2 regions of the Micromonospora sp. ZG13 genome follow, and region 1 is predicted to be linked to the other one. Evidence: riboswitches for the same ligand, from Rfam matches in the RefSeq annotation. Region 1 holds a riboswitch; the other holds the start of a gene.

What was found. A riboswitch is a leader RNA that binds a small molecule or an ion and turns the genes downstream of it on or off. The one in region 1 is predicted to bind S-adenosylmethionine.
Region 2: linked by a shared signal. The riboswitch ahead of AC5L34_RS25265 (ABC transporter substrate-binding protein) and the one ahead of AC5L34_RS03255 (aminotransferase class V-fold PLP-dependent enzyme) in region 1 are both predicted to bind S-adenosylmethionine.

What each region holds. Positions count from the first base shown of each region.
Region 1 is NZ_JCADBQ010000001.1:668,352-674,454, reverse strand. It holds gene AC5L34_RS03270 (FUSC family protein) at 1-572, shown strand, start outside; gene AC5L34_RS03265 (aminotransferase-like domain-containing protein) at 595-1,986, opposite strand; gene AC5L34_RS03260 (DMT family transporter) at 1,985-2,923, shown strand; gene AC5L34_RS03255 (aminotransferase class V-fold PLP-dependent enzyme) at 3,023-4,315, opposite strand; SAM riboswitch class IV at 4,362-4,482, opposite strand; gene AC5L34_RS03250 (PrsW family intramembrane metalloprotease) at 4,505-5,995, shown strand; gene AC5L34_RS03245 (hypothetical protein) at 6,059-6,103, opposite strand, start outside.
Region 2 is NZ_JCADBQ010000016.1:98,369-104,471, reverse strand. It holds gene AC5L34_RS25295 (PP2C family protein-serine/threonine phosphatase) at 1-114, opposite strand, end outside; gene AC5L34_RS25290 (hypothetical protein) at 204-545, opposite strand; gene AC5L34_RS25285 (peptidoglycan recognition protein family protein) at 909-2,039, opposite strand; partial or broken gene AC5L34_RS25280 (hotdog domain-containing protein) at 2,114-2,272, shown strand; gene AC5L34_RS25275 (amino acid ABC transporter ATP-binding protein) at 2,296-3,033, opposite strand; gene AC5L34_RS25270 (amino acid ABC transporter permease) at 3,036-3,812, opposite strand; gene AC5L34_RS25265 (ABC transporter substrate-binding protein) at 3,853-4,707, opposite strand; SAM riboswitch class IV at 4,980-5,091, opposite strand; gene AC5L34_RS25260 (RraA family protein) at 5,213-5,905, opposite strand.

The sequences.
Region 1 (6,103 bases):
CCAAGGCCCAGCGGGCCCTGGACCGGCTCCGCGACAACCAGGAGGAGCTGTCCGCCTTCACCGAGGCCATCGACGGGGCGAAGGAGACCGCCATGCTCTCGCCGGTCCGCTGGCACCGGCGCGACGAGCTCACCCACTACGCCGAGGCGGCCGGCCCGGTCGACCGGGCGATGCGCAACGCCGGCACGCTGACCCGCCGCGCGGTCACCCTGATCGAGGACGAGGAGCCGATCCCGGAGACGATGCCGGACGCGGTGGCCCACCTCGCCGAGTCGGTACGCCTGCTCAAGCACGAGTTCGCCGTCGGCGAGGAGCCGGAGCAGGCGCGGGAGCGGGCGCTGCGCGCGGTCAGCGAGGCCGGCCGGGCGTACGCCGAGGGGGTCGGCTTCTCCGGCAGCGTGGTGGTCGCGCAGGTGCGCACCACCGCCAGCGACATCATGGTGGCCTCCGGCCTCACGCAGGAGGAGGCCAACCGTGGCGTCCGGCAGTCCTTCGGCGACCAGGACGGGCCACGCGGTCAGGGGAAGCCCGACGACGCCCCGAAGCCGCCCGCCGCCCCGCCGCTCGGCTGACCCGTACGCCCCGTGGGCCCGCTCAGGCCCGCAGGGCGCGGGCGAGGCGGCGGACGGCCTCGTCCATCAGCTCGGGTCCGGCGGCGGCGTAGGTGAGGCGCAGGTGCGCCGCCGGGGGCTCGGCGGCGTACCAGGGGCGGCCGGGAAAGACGATGACGCCCTCGGCGGCCGCGGCGGCGGCCAGCGCCACGTCGTCGGTGCCCTCGGGCAGGCGGACCCAGAGGTGCATGCCGCCGCGCGGGACCGGCTGCCGGGCGAGTTCCGGCAGGTGCCGGCGGAGCGCGGCCAGCAATGCCTCGCGGCGGGCCCGCAGGGCGGTGCGCAGGGCGCGGCGGTGCCGCGTCCAGGCCGGGGCGGTGACGAACTCGAGCGTGGCCTGTTGCAGCGGGCCGGCGACGAAGAAGTCGTCGAGCAGCCGGGCCGCCCGCAGCCGGGCGCCGGCCGGGCCCCGGGCGCCGATCGCCGCGACGCGCAACCCGGGGGCGGCCGACTTGGTCAGCGAGCGCAGGTAGACGACGTGCCCGTCGGGGTCGTCGGCGGCCAGCGGCGGCGGGGCCTGGCCGTCGATGGTGAGGTCGCGGGCGTAGTCGTCCTCGATCAGGAACGCCCCGGCGTCGCGTACGGCCTCGGCGACCCGGGCCCGGCGGTGCCCCGCCAGGGTCGCGCCGTGCGGGTTGGCGTGCAGCGGCTGGCAGTAGAACAGCCGGGCGCCCGTACGGGCGAACGCGGCGGCGAGCTGGTCGGGCCGTACGCCGTCGGCGTCGGCGGGCACGGGCACCACCCGCAGGCCGGCGGCCCGGGCGGCGGCGAGCGCGCCCAGGTAGGTCGGCGACTCGACGAGCAGGGTGTCGCCGGGCGCGGCGAGCGCCCGCAGCGCGGACGACAGCGCGGCCTGCCCGCCCGGGCAGATCACCATGTCCTCGGCGCGCAGCCCGGCCCCGGCCTCGCGGGCGAACCAGGCGCGCAGGTCCTCGCGTCCCTCGGCCGGCCCCCGCTGCCAGGACGCGGGCTGCCGGGCGGCGCGGGTGAGCGCGGCACCGAGCGCGGCGGCGGGTTGGAGTTCCGCGTCGAGGTAGCCGCCCGACAGCGGGATCGCTCCTGCGGGCGGTAACGCCAGTAGCGCCTGCATCTCGTCCTCGCCCGGCCGGCGGGGGCCGAGCGCCACGGTCTGCCACGACAGGTCGGGCACCCGCCACTCGCGCGGCGGGGCGGCCACGAAGGTTCCCCTGCCGGACCGGGTCTCGATCAATCCCTCGGCCACGAGCTGCCGGATGGCCTCGGCGACGGTGACCGGTGAGGCGTGGTGGCGGGCGGTCAGCTCGCGCACCGAGGGCAGCCGCGTGCCGGGCTCGGCGACGGCGACGAGCCCGCGCAGATCTTGGCTGACACGTCCGACTGCGTTACCGTCATTCATGAACGACAAGAGTAGCGCTACTGTCCGGAACGCGGTAACGGCGGACCGGACGGTCGGTCTCGCCCTCGGCGCGCTGGGCGTACTCGCCTTCAGCATGTCGCTGCCCGCCACCCGCGTCGTCGTGCAGCAGCTCGACCCGTGGTTCGTCGCCTTCGGCCGGGCCGTCGGCGCGGGGCTGCTGGCGGTGGCGTACCTGCGATTCACCGCCGCCCCGCGCCCCACCCGCGCCCAGTGGCGGCGGCTGACCGTCGTCGCCCTCGGCGTCGTCGTCGGCTTCCCGCTGTTCACCTCGCTGGCGCTCATCACCCAGACCTCCGCGCACGGCGCGGTCGTCATCACCGTGCTGCCCGCCATGACGGCCGTGTTCGCCGTGCTGCGGGCCGGTGAGCGACCGCCGGCACTGTTCTGGGTCGCGAGCGCCGGCGGGCTGCTGGCGGTGCTCGCCTTCCTCGGCGCCAGCGGTGCGGTGCGCGGTGCGCTCGCCCCGCCCGACCTGTTCCTGCTCGCGGCGGTCGTGCTGTGCGGCCTGGGATACGCCGAGGGCGGCGCGCTGGCCCGGGAACTGGGTGGCGCCCGGACGATCTGCTGGGCGTTGCTGCTCTCCCTGCCGGTCACCGTGCCGGTCACGGTCGTCGCCGCCGTGGCCGCCCCACCGCACGCCGACGCCGTCACCTGGTCCGCGTTCGGATACCTCACCGCGGTCTCCATGTTCCTGGGCTTCTTCGCCTGGTACGCGGGCCTGGCCCGGGGCGGCGTCGCGCAGGTCGGCCAGATCCAGCTCGCGCAGCCGGTGCTCACCCTGCTCTGGTCGGCGCTGCTGCTGGGCGAGGCCGTCACCCCCGCCTCGATCGCGGCGGCGCTGGCGGTGCTGGCGTGCGTCGTGCTGATCCAGCGCACCCGCGGCCGCACGCCGGCACCCGTGGCGAAGCAGGCCTGACGGCTCCGCGCCGCCCCGCCCGCCGACCTCGCGCGCCCGCCGGCCCGCCGCTGCGGGCACAGTGGGCTCCCGGGCCGGCAGGGTCGCCTCCCGGGCCCGTCAGGCCAGCGCGGCGAGGGCGGCGAGCAGCCGGTCCACGTGCCCGGTCGTGCTGCCCAGTCCGATGCTGGCCCGCAGGGCGGTCGGCGGCAGGTCCCGCCGGCCGCTGCGGGCGGCCGCCTCGTCGAGCAGCCGCCGGGCCAGCGGGTGGGCGCAGAAGAGGCCGTCGCGCACCCCGATGTCGTACGTCGCGGCCAGCTCCGCCGCCACCTGTGCCGAGTCCCGGCCGGCCACCACGAACGACACGATGCCCACCCGGGGCGCCGCCGGCCCGAACGTGCGCAGCTCCACCACGTGCGGCAGGGCCGCGACGCCCTCGCGCAGCCGGGTCAGCAGGGCCTGCTCGGCGTCGTGCAGGGCGACCCGGTCGGCGTCGGCCAGGGCGGCGCAGACCGCCGCCAGGGCGACCGCGCCGAGCAGGTTCGGGGTGCCCGCCTCGTGCCGGGCCGGGCCGGTCGCCCACCGTACGTCGTGGGTGGCGGCCCCGACGTGGCTGGTGGCGCCCCCGCCGGCCAGGTACGGCGGTGCGGCGTCCAGCCAGTCCGCCCGCCCGACGAGGACCCCCGCGCCGAAGGGCGCGTACAGCTTGTGGCCGGAGAGCGCGAGGTAGTCGACGTCGAGGTCGGCGACGTCGACCGGCGCGTGCGGGGCGAGCTGCGCGGCGTCCACCGCGATCCGGGCCCCGTGTCGCCGCGCCACCCGGGCCAGCTCGGCCACCGGCCAGCGCTCGCCGGTCACGTTGCTGGCGGCGGTCACCGCCACCAGCACGGGCGGCCCGTGCTCGGCGCCGGGGCGGGCGGGCCGGTGGCCGGCGGCGTCCGGCCTGCGCAGCTCGCCGAGCGCGGCGTCGAGCGCGCGTACCGCCCCGGCGGGCTCCGCGGGCACCGGCAGCCGCACCGAGCCACGCGGCCAGGGCAGCAGGTTGGCGTGGTGCTCCCCGCCGAAGGTCACCACCGTCGTGCCGGCGGGCAGCGCCCGGGCCAGCAGGTTCAGCGCGTCCGTGGTGTTGCGGGTGAAGACCACGTGGTCGCCGGCGCGGGCGCCGAGGAAGTCGCCGACCGTCTGCCGGGCGCGCTCGTAGGCGAGGGTGCAGCGCCGCGACAGCGCCCCGGCGCCGCGGTGCACGCTGGCGTACCAGGGCAGCAGTTCGGCCACCGCGTCGGCCGCGGCCCGCGCGCACGGCGCGGTGGCCGCGTAGTCGAGGTTCACCTGCCCGGGTACGCCGAGCACGTCGAGCGGGCCGGCGACGGCGGGCGGCTGCGGCGCGGGCGGGGGTACGAGGGTGACGGTCACGGCCGACCTCCGGGGTCCAGGACCCCGGGTGGGCGCACACGGGCGGGGTCCGCGCTTGCCCGGCGCGCGGATCGGGCCGGGCCCGGTCATCACCCGGGGCACCCCACCGCGAACTCGACGAGGGTTGCCGGCCAGCAAGCCGGGGCTTGACGCTGGCGCTCGTGACCTGCCGGCAGCATAGCCGGGTCGATGCGACCGGACCAGCCGGCCCGGGATGGCTACGCTGACCGCATGGCCGACACCCCGCCCGGCGCGTCCCTGCCGTCGCCGACCGCGCCCGCCGTTCCGCCGCCCGGCGGGGCCGGGCCCCGGATGCCGCTGCGTCGGCTGGGGTGGCGTCGGGCCCTGGTGCTGGCCGGCACCGTCCTGTTCATCGCGGCGTGCGCGCTGTTCATGGTCTTCACGCTGGGGGAGAACCTCGGCGTCGAGGCGCTGTTGATCGGCGTGGTCGCCGCGATCCTCCCGGTGCCGGTGCTGGTGGGTTGTTTCCTCTGGCTGGACCGCTACGAGCCAGAACCCCTCAAGTACCTGATCTTCTGCTTCGCCTGGGGCGCGTTCGTCTCCACTGCGGCCTCGCTGACCGTCAACGAGTTCTCCGCCGGGCTGTTCGAGGACTGGGGGTTGCCCACCGCGCTGACCGCGGTGCTGGTGGCGCCGTTCATCGAGGAGCTGACCAAGGCCCTCGGGCCGATCCTGCTGCTGATCTTCCGCCGTCGCGAGATCTCCGGGATCACCGACGCCCTGGTCTACTGCGGGCTCTCCGCGGTCGGGTTCGCCATGGTGGAGAACATCCTCTACCTGGGCGGCTACGGCTACGCCAGCGGCGTGGAGCGGTACGGGCCGGCGACCGGCACCCAGCAGGTCATCGCCATCTTCATCGTCCGGATCCTGCTCTTCGGCTTCGCCCACCCGCTCTTCACCTCGATGACCGGGGTGGGGCTGGGCATCGCCGCGCGCGCCGCCGACCGGTGGGTGCGGGTGCTCGCCCCGCTCGCCGGCCTGCTCCTGGCGATGATGCTGCACGGGCTGTGGAACCTGCTGCCGACGCTCACCCAGGCCACCGGCGAGACGCTGATCATGCTGTACGGCTTCATCGGCGTGATGGTGCCGGTCTTCTTCGGCATGGTCGGGCTCGCCGTGTGGCTACGGGCCTGGGAGGGGCGGCTCACCGAGCGGACCCTGCCGGACTACGTCCGGGCGGGCTGGCTCACCCCGCCGGAGGTGGCGGCGCTGAGCAGCCTGGGACGGCGGCACGCGGCCCGGGTGTGGGCCAAGCGGGTGGCCGGCGACGGCGGGCTGAAGGCGATGCGCGGCTACCAGTTCGCGGCTACCCGGCTGGCGCTGCTGCGCGACGGCGCGCTACGCGGCCTGGACCGGCGCCCGGCCGACCGGGAGCGGACCGCGCGGGAGGAACGGGAACTGCTGGAGGCGATCGGCGCGTACCGGTCGTTCTTCGTGGGCCGGGACCCGCAGGTGCCGGTGGGGATCTGGGACGGGCAGCGCTACCACCTGCGCTTCCCGGACGGCACGCAGCGTTCGGTCGAGGCGCCGGACGAGCCCGTCGTGCCGATCCCGGTGGTGCTCGTCGCGTCTCCCCCGCCGCCCCCGGCCGGCTGGTACGGCCCGCCCGGCTGGTACGGCCAGCGCCCGCCGGCGCCGTGGCCCCCCGGCCACCACTGACGCGGACGCCCGGGGCCCCCGGACCCGCTACCGGGGCCGCCCCGCTCGGGCCGGCCCCGGTCGTCAGGTCATCAGGCTGGTGAGGAAGTCACCGAGGCCCTGCGCCAT
Region 2 (6,103 bases), on a different contig from region 1:
GTCGAGCAGCTCGTCGAAGAGGTCGGCAGCGTCGAGGCGGGACAGCGTCGCGTCGGTCACGGCCTCGATGCGGCGCAACCGTTCGTCGTCCCCGATGAGCCTCTGATCGGCCACCACAGGATCCTAGCCCTGTCGGTCGGGCCGACCGTCCCGCGAGCGTGCGGTGCCGGTGCGGCTCGTCCGTCACCGGCGGGACCGCCCGGTCAGGCCCGGCGGCGGGTCGTCCACGCCTGGAGGGTGGGCCGGCGGACCACCGCGATGCGGTCGCCACGGGCGCGCAGCGACGTACGCCCGCCGCGTCCGCGTCGTACGGTCAGGTCCACGGTGCGACCGCCGACCCGCACGCCCTCCAGCACGAGGTCCGGCAGCCACTCCGGCAGGTGCGGATCAACGAAGATCGTGCGCAGCGGCGCGGCCGGGCACAGCGCCAGCAGGGCCTGGATCAGCGCCACCACCGCGCTGGCAGACCAGGCCTGCGGGGAGCAGGAGTCCGGATAGACGCCGGGGTGCGGGTGGGCGTCGTCGCGGGGCAGGCCGCTGAGCACCTCCGGCAGGCGGCGGCCCGGCGTACCAGCCCGGCGCCGTACGTGGGGTGCCCGGTCGCGGCGAAGGCCACCCCGGCGTGCCGCAGCGCGGCGTACCAGTACGCCTGCAACTCGCTGGTGGCGAGCGGGTTCGGCACCACCTCGCCGTGCTCGTCGACGATGGCGGTGTCCGAGTCCTTGAAGTTGCTGCTGCCCAGCCGCGCGAGCTCGCGGGCCAGGGTGCCCGGGCGCGCGCGGCGGCGTCGCCCGGCTCGGCGAAGCTCGGCGGCGGCGCGGCGAGGCGCTGCCCGTCGAAGACCGGCTCGACGAGCAGGTCCACCCGCCGGCCCGTGCGGGTTCGCCCCCACGGGCCGGCGGCGGTGGTCAGTGGCGGAACGACCGGCGTACGACGCCGCCGACGAGCGCGCACCAGGTGTCGAGGTCCAGCTTGCCGTGGGCCGGCAGGCCGTGGACGCGCTGGAGGTCCTTGACGGCCATCTTGGTCGGGTGGTCGTACTCGCCGGTGGTGGTGACCTCGGTGTGGCCCCGGAAGTTCAGCAGGAACTGCACGGCGGTGACCGGCAGGCCGGTGGCGTCCCTGCCCAGCTCCGGCACCAGGGTCTCCCAGGTGGGCGCGGTGAGGGTGGCGTCGACGTCGACTCCGATGCCGTTGCGGTACTGCCAGTCCTGCACGGCGGCGACGGTGGCGGCGTCGAAGACGCTGTTGACCGGTACGGCGTAGCCCCGGTGGGCGAGCAGGTACTGCACCACCCGTACGGAGGGGGAGCCGACGAAGCGCCACAGGTCCGGCCAGCGGCGGGCCGGCACGTCGCCGAGGTCGGTGCCGAGTTCCTCGAAGACCCGGCGGCGCAGGGTGGGGAACTGCCGGTAGAACGCGGCCCCGGGGCAGAGCGTGGTACGGAAGTCCCAGTGGCCGAAGATGTCGTGGGCGTGTAGCCCGTACCGCCGGCAGATGGTCGCGCAGAGCGCGACCAGCGAGTCCAGCAGCGCCTCCGGCGGCGTCTCGGTGACGTACGTGCCCTCGTTCTCGATGCCGATGGCGCGGCCGTTCTCGCCCGGGCAGTGCGCCGAGATCATCTGCCGGTCGCCGGCCCGCAGCCGCTCCAGGCTGCCCCGGCGCCCCTCCATGACGTAGCCGCCGCGGCTGATGGTGAAGTGCTGGCCGGTGTCGGACCAGCCGTTGCCGTCCATGTGCAGGTTCTGGCAGTCGCGGGCCAGCTTGACCGCCTGCGCCTCGGAGTAGTCGGTGACGTTGGGGAACGCCATGTGGTGCACGATGATCTTGTTGGTGGGGATGGCGCTGACCGACAGCGGGTCCGCCGGCGGGCGCGCGCCCCACTCGTCGCAGCTGTAGATCCAGTCCAGGTCGGAGCCGGGGTCCGCGTGGGCGGTGCCCGGGAGGGCGAGCTGGCTGCCGACGACCGCGACCGTGGCGGCGCCGAGGCCGGCGCGCAGCAGGGTCCGGCGGTCCAGTGCGGAATCCTCGACGTGCATGGCGTCTCTCCTCTGCGGCCGGAGGTGGGGGCGGGGGCGGCCCCTGAAAAGGAACTCCAGGCTTCGCGTGTGCAGTGGAGGATATTGCCAAGGCGTGGCAGTGCGCCAGAGGCCGGCCGAGGTCGGACCAGCTTCCCCGGACGGGGCGCCAGTTCGCGCCGACTCTCGATCTCCACGTGCAGTTCCTCCGCCCGGCCCGCCCCGGGCGGCTGGTGGGTCGCGGGCGGGTCACGCAGCGCGGCAGGGTAGCCGACCGTCAGAGCACCTGGGAGAGGAAGCGGCGCAGCCGGGGGTGCTCGGCCCGCTCGAAGATCGCGGCCGGCTCGCCGGCCTCCAGCACCACGCCGCGATCCATGAACGCCACCGTGTCGGCGACCTCGCGGGCGAAGCCCATCTCGTGGGTCACCACCACCATCGTCATGCCACCGGCGGACAACTCGGCCATCAGCCCCAGCACGCCCTTGACCAGCTCCGGGTCCAGGGCGGAGGTCGCCTCGTCGAAGAGCATCACCTGCGGGCGCAACGCCAGCGCGCGGGCGATCGCGACCCGCTGCTGCTGCCCGCCGGACAGGTGCGCCGGGCGGGCGTCGGCCTTGGCCGCCAGCCCCACCAGCTCCAGGTGGTCGCGGGCGAGGGCCGCCGCCTCGTCCGCGTCGAGCTTGCGGATGCGGCGCAGCGCGAGGGTGACGTTGCGCAGCACGCTCATGTGCGGGAAGAGGTTGAACTGCTGGAAGACCATGCCCACCCGCTGCCGCAGGGCGTCGGGGTCGTCGCCGCGCACGCTGCGCCCGTCGAGCAGCACGTCGCCGCGGTCGGGCTCGATGAGCCGGTTGATCGTACGCAGCAGGGTGGACTTGCCCGACCCGGACGGGCCGATCACGCAGGCCGTCGCTCCGCGCGCCACGTCCAGGTCCACCCCGCGCAGCACCCGGTTCGCCCCGAAGGCAAGGTGCACGTCGCGGACGCTCAGGCTCACCGAGGTCGTCGTGTCGATGCTCATCGCTGGTTCCCTCCCGCCGCGCCCGGCAGCGCCAGGTCGAGGTCGTCGTCGGCGTCACCGGGAGTGGCCTGCCGGCCGTGCCGCAGCCGCCGGTCGATCCAGTTGACGGCGTGCGTCAGCGGGACCGTCAGCGTCAGGTAGAACAGCCCGGCCAGCAGCAGCGCCGACTGGTTGCCGGTGTTGGCCGCGTAGTCCTGCCCGATGCGGAACAGCTCACGCTGGCTGGCCAGCAGGCCGAGGAAGTAGACCAGGCTGGAGTCCTTGATCAGCGCGATGAGCTGGTTCACCCAGGCCGGCAGCACCCGCCGGATCCCCTGCGGGACGATCACCAGGCGCATCGCCTCGCCCCAGGACAGGCCCAGCGCCCGGGCGCCCTCCAACTGCGCGGCCTCCACCGACTGGATGCCGGAGCGGAAGATCTCGCCGATGTAGGCCGCCGCGATCAGCGACAGGGCCAGGATGCCCAGGGGATACGGGTTGGGCCCCCACACCTGCATCCCCAGCGGCGCCAGGCCGACCCCGATGAGCAGGATCGTCGCCGCCGCCGGCAGGCCGCGGAACACGTCGGTGTAGACCCGCGCCGGCCACCGCAACCATCGCGTACGCGAGATGCCCGCGACGGCCAGCGCCATGCCGAGCACCGAGCCGAGCAGGGCGGCGGAGATCGCCAGGATCAGCGTGTTGGGCAGCCCCACCGTCAGCATCTCGGGCAGCGCCTCGCGCATGGAGTCTGCGTCGAAGAAGGTCTCCCACAGGGTGCTCAACGGATCCATCGTCTCTCCCACCGCCCCGCTTGCTCGTCGTCGCTACGTCTCAGGAGGTGGCCGACGCCGACGGCACCGGAACCGTGCCGCTGCCCGGCGTGAAGTCGGCCGGGATGGGGCGGCCCGGGTAGTACTGGGCCTGCAGGCGGCTCCACGTGCCGTCGGCGATCACCTCGTCGAGCCCCTTGTTCAGCGCCTCGCGCAGCTTGTCGTTGCCCTTGGCGACCGCGTACGCCGTCGGGGCCGGGCTGAGCAGCTTGGCCGCAACCGTGATCTTGCCGGCGCTGTCGGCGGCCGACTTGTCGCCGATCTCGGCCGGGGCGATCCAGGCGTCGGCCGTTCCGGCCTTGAGCTGGTTGATCGCGCCGTTGTAGTCGGGCACCCGGACCGGGTCGAGTCCCTCGCCGGTGGCGTAGTCGTCCTGGACGGTGCCCTGCACGACCACCACCCGCTTGCCGGCGAGCTGGTCGAAGCCGGTGATCGACGAGCCGGCCGGCACGTCGAGTCCGAAGTGGCCGAAGTCGTAGCCGTTGCCGAAGTCGACGGTCTTCTTGCGCGCCTCGGTGATCGTGATCGAGGAGCTGCCGACGTCGAACTTGCGGTTGTTGACCTGCGACAGCAGGGCGGAGAAGTCGGTGCCGACGAACTCCACCTTCAGGCCGACCTTTTCCGCGACCGCGACGAGCAGGTCGTTGTCGAAGCCGGTGAACTTTCCGTCCTTGAGGTAGACGTTCGGCGGGGCGTCGGTGAGCGTGCCGGCGCGCAGCACGCCCGGCTGGAGCAGGCCGTACGGGTTGTCGGCCGCGTCGGCCGCGTCGTCGCCGCAGCCGGTCAGGGCGGTGGCGACGAGGACGGCGGCCACGCCGAGGGCGGCGGCCCGGGTGAGGGACGAGAGGATGCGCACAGGTGTCTCCGATGAGGTGTCTCCGGCGACGGGCACGGGCGTGCGTCGCCGACGGTGCGCCCGATGGGCGTACCGCTGGGATGGTTCAGGGAAGAGGGGGTGGCGCGCCTAGCGCGCGTCGCCGGGGCGACAGGAGGTGGCGCAGACCCGCATCATGTCGATGTGGCGGCGCCGCGTCAGCGCCGGCGACGCCGGTGCCACGGCGGGAACCGCCGGTGGGGGGAAGGTGCGCAGGGACATGGCTCTCCTCGGTCGGTGTCGACCTGGGAACCAGGCCGCGCTTGCACCGGAGCCGCTCCGATGCCTGGTCTTCACCCGGGGCACCCCTGCGCGGACGAGGGTTGCCGGCCAGCGAGCCGGGGCTTGACGCTGGCGCTCATGACCTGCCGACGAGGCTAGCAGCCCGCCACGCTGGGCCGTCCAGCCGTTATGACCACCCTCACGCGCCCGCCGACGGCGCGTCCGTCCCGTCCCGTCGCCTCGGCACCCGCCACGTCCGCCCCGGTCACTCCTCGATCGCCCCGCCGACGCGGCGCAGGTGCTGCCGGAAGGTGAGCCCGGGCTCGGCGGCGCGGCGGGTCAGGTAGTCGGCGAAGGCGGTCTGCTCCCGCAGCGTCTCCCCGGCGCGGATGCGCCGCGCCTGGAGCCGTTCGACGGTGCCGATGCGCTCCGCCGCCGCGAACAGCTCCGCAGCCCGCGCGGCGGGCAGGAACAGCACCCCGTCGTCGTCGGCGACCACGAGGTCGTCGGCGGTCACCAGGTGCGGCCCGACCCGGGCACTGGTGAGCGTCTCCGGCTCCCTCGGATCGAGCCGGGCCGGCCCCGCCGGCAGGCTGCCGTAGCTGAAGACCGGCAGGCCGATCTCCACCAGCTCCGGGGTGTCGCGGTGCAGGCCCCAGACGACGAGCCCGGCGACGCCGGCCGCGGCGCCCTCCAGCACCGCCAGGTCCCCGACGCACGCCTCGTCGGTCCGCCCGCCGTTGTCGATGACGAGCACGTCACCGGCGGCGGCGCCGCCGTACGCCTCCAGGAACACGTCCACGCTGCCGTGGTGGCGCACCGGCAGCACCCGGCCCACGAGACGGTGCCCGGGCACGACCGCCCGGATCCCGGCCGGCGCCGCGCGCGGGGGCACGCCGAGGCGTACGCAGGCGTCGGCGATCAGCGGCGTGGACAGCTCGGCGAAGCGCTCCCGCATGACGTCCTCCTGGCACGTGGTGGTGCGTGGGTCGTCATCGTAGGGAGCACGGGTGCCGCCGCGGCGAGGTCCAATCCGGTGCCGCTGGCTCGGACCTAGACTGTCCACGTGATTCCGATCGAGGCCGTCGCCGTCGCCTACGGCCGCTGGATCACCCCCGACCTGCCGCTGTACGGCAACGAGCACGACCGCTCCGAC